Regions from separate parts of the Pseudoalteromonas sp. KS88 genome, predicted to be linked through region 2. Evidence: predicted binding sites of a transcription regulator. Region 2 holds the regulator's gene; the other holds the start of a gene.
The links. The regulator sigma-54, encoded in region 2, starts transcription at its own class of promoters, with help from an activator protein. The targets are predictions, from matches to a motif close to GTTGGCACGNNNNTNGNNT.

Region 1 (4,115 bases), on a different contig from region 2:
AAGGGTTGGCCAGCTCTACAGGAAAATCGGAACCGGCGGCAACAACAGAGCCTTGATTTAAGAAAGTTTGCCAAGCATAAGCGCCAGTGAGTTGCTCTGGCGTTAAACGTTGCTCTGCCATATGCATATCTGAAGTCGCATGGACGGGCTGCATTGACGGAATAATTTTTAATGCTTTAAAACGAGGAATATCATTCGGGGCAACGATTTGAGCGTGCTCAATTCTGTTGCGAAGTAAAATCCCACCGGTTTGTTTAAATACGTTTTCATAAGCATTAAGCACCGTTTTGTTTGCTTGATCACCGATTGCATGTGTATTCGCGCTAAACCCGTTAGAAAAGCTCAAGGTAAATAATGCCTCTAATTTTTGCTGGGTTTCTAACATTAAACCTTTGTGATTTTTTCTGTCAGCATAATCCTCAATTAACGCGGCACCTCGGCTACCCAATGCGCCATCAGCGTAAATTTTAACGCTGCGAATAGATATATAATCATTAATATCCTTAAAACGACCAGCCTTGAGCATTGTTTCAAGTGATGGATCCGTCGCGCTAAGCATCGCAACAATCCGCAAGGGTAACGTTTCTTGTTCAGCGCGCTGTTTATAGGTTTGCCATGTTTGTTTATCGATACCTGCATCGTGAGTGGAAGTTATGCCGAGGCTTAATAGGTGGTTACCTGCTTTATCGAGCGCTTGATTGATATCAGCCTCAGAAGGTGAAGGAATAAAGTGGGTAATTAACCCCTCGGCTTTATCTATAAAAATACCACTGGGCGCGCCATTTGGGGTGCGAATAATTTCTCCACCAGTAGGGGCTTTAGTTGATGCGGTTATATTTGCCAAAGCCATTGCCTTACTATTAACCCAAATTGCATGACCGTCAACGCGAGAAAGTACGACTGGTATATCTTTTATAATTTTATCTAGGTCAGCAGCGGTTGGAAACTGCTTCGAAGGCCAAAGCTCTTGGTTCCAACCTCGGCCAATTATCCAGCCCGATTTGCCTTTCGCAAAATCAGCTAACTTGGCTTGAACACTTTTTACAGATTCACTGCCGCGTAAATCCAGTTGAGATAAGTTTTGACCTAAACCAATAACATGGCCATGGGCATCTATCAGCCCTGGTAAAAGTGTTCTTTGCTTTGCATCGAGTTTTTGAGCATCAGGAAAGCTGTTTTTTAGCTCATCAGAACCCACCTTAACCACTTTACCATCTTTTATCACAAGGGTTGAAAATTGTGTCAGCTCGCCTTTGTAGGTTGGGGTGTAACCATTTGCATTGTAAATAACCTTGGTATTAGCAACTGCTATTAAAGGAAGAAAGAGGGATAATGCGAGCAAGTTTTTCATTGTGAGAGTCATCTAATTGTTGTTTTTATAAACATTAACAGAGAATCTCTGTGCTGCAAAATATTTGTGTTACTTTTAAGATTCCTTATAAAAGCATATGCTTATGAATTAATTAGTAAAACACCATTACATATGCAAAACTTTAAATGTGCTCATTTATTGGCATATACGCTGAACTCTGCAAAAGATAAACGACTGTCTTTGTCGGTATCATAGCTATTAAAGCGCGACCAAAGCGCAGGATCTCTCGCTGTTTCTGCACGTGTTAATAGGCCATCTTCATTTTTGTCCAATGCTTTGAACGTATCTGCCTGTGTATTGGTCATAGCAAAACCACTGAAGCTAGTCAGTAATAGCAGGGGCAATACGATGATATTTTGTTTGTTCATATTTTAATACAAGCTATTCGTTAAATAGTGTTTAAATTCAAGTAAGGATATACGGTTGTCTCTGTCTTTATCCCAGCGCTGGTAATCATTAAGTAACTGCGGTTGAGGATCAAGTTCCGATTTTATTAAAAATCCATCTTTGTCCTTATCTAAGTGGTCAAAGCGCTGCTTTACATCGAGTGCCGATGCACCAAAGCTTACACTGATCATTAATCCACAAATAAGTGCTTTGTTTTTCATTATTTATTCCTTTAATGAATGTTAAAGATAAAGTATTTGCCATAATTTAAATCCCAACATTAAATCCATTTACACAATCCCTCCGGGATTATGGCAAATACTTTAATTTGCTTAACGCTTTAGTTGTTCAAATTCGCGCTCAGAAAGCATTTCGTCACCGTTTTCGTCAAGATCGCTAAATTGTTTAAACAGGTTATCGCTCTTTTTAGCTTCTAAACGTGATATTTCGCCATCTGAATTAATGTCAAATTGCGCAAATTTAACATTGAGTTGAGAGGCTAAAACGGACGCACTAATGGCCAAAAACATTAATGCAAATGCACTTATTAATTGTTTCATCTTGTTTCCTTAACATTGATTACTGAATAAATAATTTAAATTCGGCATATGAAATTTGACCACTGTGGTCTTTATCTATTTGCTCAAAATTTTTATAAAGCATGGCATCCTCATATGCCTCTCCTTCGCTTAGCATCCCATTACCATCCTTATCTAGCTCGGCGAAGATGGCCTTGCTGTCTAAAGCAGTTGCACTAAAGCTTAGTATTACACTTAGGCAAAATAGTGTGATAACACGAGTGCTCATAAACATCCTTTTTAATATACATGTTGTATTTAATTGATAGTGATAACAAGAATAGTGCCAATAATATTTTAACTTATAAGTCAAAGAGTTAAAATTTCATAAAGTTTAAGGTAAGAAAAAAATACTCAGTGGCGTGTCTTTTTTGCAACAAGGTAAGGGTGTAAATAAAAAACACCTTTTAAACTAATCGCTTAGCGTGTTGCCAGTTAGCTACAGCAGGACTTTAAAATGCATCTAAAAGTGTTTTATTCAGCGAGTGTCTAAGTTAGCTGCCTGATAATATACTCAGGCCACCTCGAGGTGCGAGCGTCGTTGGAATGAAAAGCGATTTAGGCAAGGCATTGATTGCAAATAATGGTTGTTCCCTTGTTAAAATCAATAACGCAGTATAAACCGCTTTTAATCCAACCAGCTGGCCGTTTCGCAGGCAGTTACTCTCATTGTTGTTACTTTTTTAAAGGGACTGCCATTGTTGCAAAGTAACGCCTTGATATTAAGCCCCTGTTAAACGCTGAACTCTGCACCATGAGGTGGTTTTGGCATACAAACGACTATTTAAAAAGGAAGGGTAATACAAGTGACAATAGGCAAAAAATACAAAACTGTGCTTAGGTGGCGACCGAGTCTTATCGGGCAGTTTTTGATTAGTATTTTATTGTCTTTATTGCCCTTGTCTTTGGTGGTTATTATTTTTTTAAATGCGTTAAATAAACAGCTTGCCACCACTCAAATTATTGTGGATAGCAACTACAAAGTAACCAAATCATTTAATAGCCTTAAGCAAGACCTGAATAGTTTAGAGCGAGCAACAAGGCAAAACTGGGTATTAAAAAGTGAATCACTTGATGGACTTATTAAAGATAAGTGGACCGCATCATTTGAGACAATTGATGAACTAATAGTATTAAGTAATGAACAAGGTAAGCAAAAATGGCAATCATTGTTAACCGTACTACATAATACAAAAAAACAGCTTATTGAGGAAAATGCACAAAATGCCAAGCTGTTTATTCCAATTAGTCAGCTTATTAATGAACAAACATTGTGGTTACGAGAGAAAAATGAACAAAAAATTGCTGAAAATCAACAGCAATTAAAGGCGTTACAGAGCTCCTTTATAAATTGGTTAGTCGCACTTCTGCCGTTAACTATGTTAGTAGGCGGGGGGTTTTTATGGCGTATTAGTGGCCGTTTAAAGGGATTAACTAACGTGATAGATAAACTAGGGCAAGGGCATTGGCAACAAACGATATCAGTGCAAGGATCTGCAGAGCTTGTTGAGTTAGGTAATAAATTACAATGGGTGCAGGCTCAATTACATACTTTGGAGCAGCAAAAGGACACTTTTTTGCGCCATGTAACGCATGAGCTGAAAACGCCTTTAGCCTCTATGGTTGAAGGCACTGATTTGCTGACTGATGAAATCGTAGGGCCTATAAACAAAGAGCAGCAGGCAGTACTGGCGTTAATCACTCAAAGTATGGAACGCTTACGTACTATGATAGAGAGCTTGCTTAGTTACAATGCAATTCGTACCAGTAAAGATAAT
Region 2 (4,115 bases):
GGGCTAAAAGCCGATTTAAAAGCCGAAGTAATTGAATTAATTAACCATACGCGAACCATATATTATGACCAATAAACTTGCCCAAATGCTTGTAATTCCAAGCCTATTCATTGCTTACTCAAGTGTTGCGCAAAGCGAACTTTCTACTGCAAACCAAGTATCAATCAGTGCTGATAAACAGCAAGCACAGTTAAAATCTAATGTCGGTATTTTTGAATCGAACGTTGAAATAATCCATGGCGCAAGACGCATTACTGCTGACCGTTTAGAAGTACATAAACGCGACAAGTTAGGCGAGAATAAGCAACTCCTTATTGCAACAGGCAGTCCAGCTTATTTCGAAGAAAAACAAGATGATGGTTCAATCATGAGTGCCAGCGCAAACGAAGTTCGTTACGACGTAGCTGAACGTTACTTAACCCTAATTGGTGATGCCCAGGTTACTCAAGCAGGTCAAAAGATTAATGCTAAAAGCATCTCTTACGACATGGAACAGCAACTAATTAGTGCGCAAAAAGATGAAGACTCAGATGACCGCGTGCATACTATTTTAGTGCCCATCGAAAATAAAAAAGCAAAGTCAAAAGGCCAGCCATGAGTACATTAAAAGCTGAATTTTTAGCTAAGAGCTATAAAGGCCGCCAAGTTGTAAAGAGTGTCGGATTAGAAGTAAGTGCAGGAAGCATTGTCGGTTTACTAGGCCCAAATGGTGCAGGTAAAACGACCACTTTTTATATGATTGTTGGCTTAGTACCGAGCGACAAAGGCAAAATAAGCATTGATGATAACGATATTACATTACTGCCCATGCATAGCCGTGCGCGATTAGGTATTGGTTACTTACCGCAAGAGTCATCTATTTTCCGTAAATTAACGGTTTATCAAAACTTGATGGCGATATTAGAAACACGAAACGATTTAAATAAGCAAGGCCGAGAACAAGCACTTGATGGCCTGCTGGATGAATTTAGCATACAACACATACGCGATAGCCAAGGTATGGCGTTATCAGGTGGTGAGCGCCGCAGAGTTGAAATTGCTCGCGCATTAGCCGCAAACCCCAAGTTTATTCTATTAGATGAGCCTTTTGCTGGTGTTGATCCAATTTCAGTGTTAGATATAAAGAAGATAATTGAACACCTAAAAAACCGAGGCATCGGGGTGTTGATTACAGACCATAATGTACGAGAAACCCTTGATGTTTGTGAAAAAGCCTACATTGTTTCTCATGGTGAGTTAATTGCTTCAGGAACTCCTGAACATGTGCTTGCCGACCAAACAGTACGCGATGTTTATCTGGGTGAGCAATTTAGGCTATAAACCAACATTCAGCTAACTATCTGCTAAACTTAATTTTGATTACATATTAAAAGGATTGTTAAAGATAAATGAGGCAATCACTCCAGCTGCGCATGGGCCAGCAATTGACAATGACACCTCAGTTACAACAAGCTATTCGTTTGTTGCAACTCAGTACATTGGATCTCCAACAAGAAATTCAAGAAGCGCTCGATAGTAATCCTTTACTTGAAGTTGAGGAACATGAGTTTAGTGATGAAACTGCAGGCAAAAATGAGCAAAAGCAAGACACCGATGAAGTAACTGTCAGTGCATCTGCTGATGAAACGCCAAGTGAATACGAACAAGAAAGTAGTGAAGCACTCAATAAAGAAACTGTCAGTGACGAAATGGCAATGGATGTGACATGGGATGAGTATATGAGCGCTGCTCCTTCTAGCTCATCAGGACCCATGCCTGAAGATGAGTCTATTTACCAAGGTGCTTCCACTGAAACCCTGCATGAATACATCATGTGGCAACTACAATTAACGCCATTTAGCCCGACCGACGAAGCCATCGCCATTGCTATTGTAGAAGCGATTGATGAATCGGGTATTTTAACATTGAGCTGCGAAGATATTGTAGAAAGTCTAAATAAAGATAATAACGAAGAAGAAATAGAACTTGATGAAGTCCAAGCTGTTTTAAAGCGCATCCAATTATTTGATCCAATAGGGATTGCCGCACGCAGCTTACAAGAGTGTTTATGTATACAACTGAATCAATTTGACCCTGCAACGCCATGGCTTGCAGAGACTAAAATGATTTTAACCGAGCATATCGATCTTTTGGCAAGTCGTGACTATCGCACTTTAATGAAAAAGACTAAGCTTAAAGAAGATGAGCTAAAAGAAGTCATGACACTGATACACAGCTTAAACCCTAAGCCAGCAGATACCATTGTTCGCGAAGAGTCTGAGTATGTTATCCCTGATGTTTCAGTGAAAAAAGTTAAAGGGCGCTGGATGGTGGAATTAAATCCAGACAGCATGCCTAAAATTAGAGTGAACAGCCAGTATGCCGCCATGTCTCGCTCAGTAAAATCGAGCAGTGACAGTCAGTTTATTCGTTCGCATCTGCAAGAAGCAAAATGGTTTATTAAAAGCTTAGAAAGCCGTAATGAGACATTACTCAAAGTAACTAACTGTATAGTAAAACAACAGCAAGGTTTTTTTGAACACGGCCCCGAAGCTATGCGCCCAATGGTACTTAATGACGTAGCTGAAATGGTAGAAATGCATGAGTCAACGATCTCACGCGTAACAACTCAAAAGTATATGCATACTCCACGGGGTATTTTTGAGTTGAAGTACTTTTTCTCCAGTCACGTAAGTACTGAAAATGGCGGCGAATGCTCTTCTACAGCTATTCGCGCATTAATCAAAAAGTTAATTAGCGCAGAAAACTCAGCGAAACCATTGAGTGATAGTAAAATTGCAGATATATTGGCTGAGCAAGGTATCAAAGTAGCTAGACGCACCATTGCAAAATATCGTGAGTCACTAGCTATTCCACCGTCAAATCAAAGAAAGAGTTTGATTTAAGGCGTAAAAAACAAAGAAGGAAAATGCTTATGCAAATTAACTTAACTGGTCGCCACGTAGAAATTACCGATTCACTTAGAGACTATGTACATAATAAGTTTGCGAAGCTTGAAAGGCACTTTGATAGTATTAATAATGTACATGTGATTCTTGACGTAGAAAAATTAAGTCAAAAAGCAGAAGCCACAATACATGTTAGCGGTGCTGATTTGTTTGCTTCAACTGAACATCAAGATATGTATGCTGCGATTGACGGGCTAATTGATAAATTAGACCGCCAAGTAATAAAACACAAAGAGAAGCACGCTCGACACTAATACTATGAAATTAAGTTCACTTACTTCTGAGGACTGCAGTAAAGCTGCGGTCCTTTTTAATAGCAAAAAACGAATTCTAGAATTTATTAGCCAATTGGCTCATGAAAAGCTTCCTCACCTCACACAGCAAGAGATCCTTAACGCATTATTAAACCGGGAAAAGCTTGGTAGCACAGGCATTGGTCGAGGTATTGCTATACCACATGGTCGCATGAGTGGCGCGCAATCTCCACTAGCACTAATCTTAGTGAGTGAAACCCCTATTAGCTTTGATGCAATTGATAATCGTCCTGTCGATATTTTTGTGGCACTGATCGTACCTGATGGAGATTGCCAACTTCATTTAAAGACGTTAGCAACAATTGCTGATAAACTTAACGATAAAGAGTTTTGTAAACAACTACGTAGCGCAAAAACAGATCACGATTTGTATCAAGTTATTGTTGAGCATTCATAAGAAAGTGAAGGAGAGGTTACATGGAATTGATTATTATCAGTGGACGGTCTGGTTCAGGTAAGTCCGTCGCGCTTCGCGTGCTTGAAGATCTTGGCTATTACTGTGTTGATAATATTCCGGTCAATTTGCTCCCTTCCTTAGTACGAAGTGTGTCAGAAAATTACGATAAGATTGCAGTCAGCATTGATGTACGCAACTTACCTAAAGAACAAGAAGAGTTCAACGACATCCTTGAGTATTTGCCAGGCTTTGCAAACCCAACTTTATTTTACCTCGATAGTGATGACCAAACACTCATCAAACGCTTTTCTGAAACGCGTCGTTTACACCCTCTTTCTATCGATAGTTTGCCGCTAGATTTGGCAATTAAACAAGAAAAAATATTACTCGATGTGCTGATAACTCGCGCTGACTTTATCTTAGATACCACTGAGCTCAGTGTGCATCAACTGGCAG

Region 1: C7Y70_RS01245 (EF-hand domain-containing protein) is a predicted target of sigma-54. The motif match lies at 2,610-2,628, and genes of this name have one in related genera.

The regions. Positions count from the first base shown of each region.
Region 1 is NZ_PYHV01000004.1:6,063-10,177, forward strand. Features, by position in the region: gene C7Y70_RS01225 (amidohydrolase) at 1-1,363, opposite strand, end outside; gene C7Y70_RS01230 (EF-hand domain-containing protein) at 1,504-1,740, opposite strand; gene C7Y70_RS01235 (EF-hand domain-containing protein) at 1,744-1,980, opposite strand; gene C7Y70_RS01240 (hypothetical protein) at 2,092-2,319, opposite strand; gene C7Y70_RS01245 (EF-hand domain-containing protein) at 2,339-2,566, opposite strand; gene C7Y70_RS01250 (HAMP domain-containing sensor histidine kinase) at 3,138-4,115, shown strand, end outside.
Region 2 is NZ_PYHV01000003.1:34,455-38,569, forward strand. Features, by position in the region: gene lptC (LPS export ABC transporter periplasmic protein LptC) at 1-75, shown strand, start outside; gene lptA (lipopolysaccharide transport periplasmic protein LptA) at 65-598, shown strand; gene lptB (LPS export ABC transporter ATP-binding protein) at 595-1,320, shown strand; gene C7Y70_RS01175 (RNA polymerase factor sigma-54) at 1,389-2,885, shown strand; gene hpf (ribosome hibernation promoting factor) at 2,915-3,202, shown strand; gene ptsN (PTS IIA-like nitrogen regulatory protein PtsN) at 3,207-3,659, shown strand; gene rapZ (RNase adapter RapZ) at 3,680-4,115, shown strand, end outside.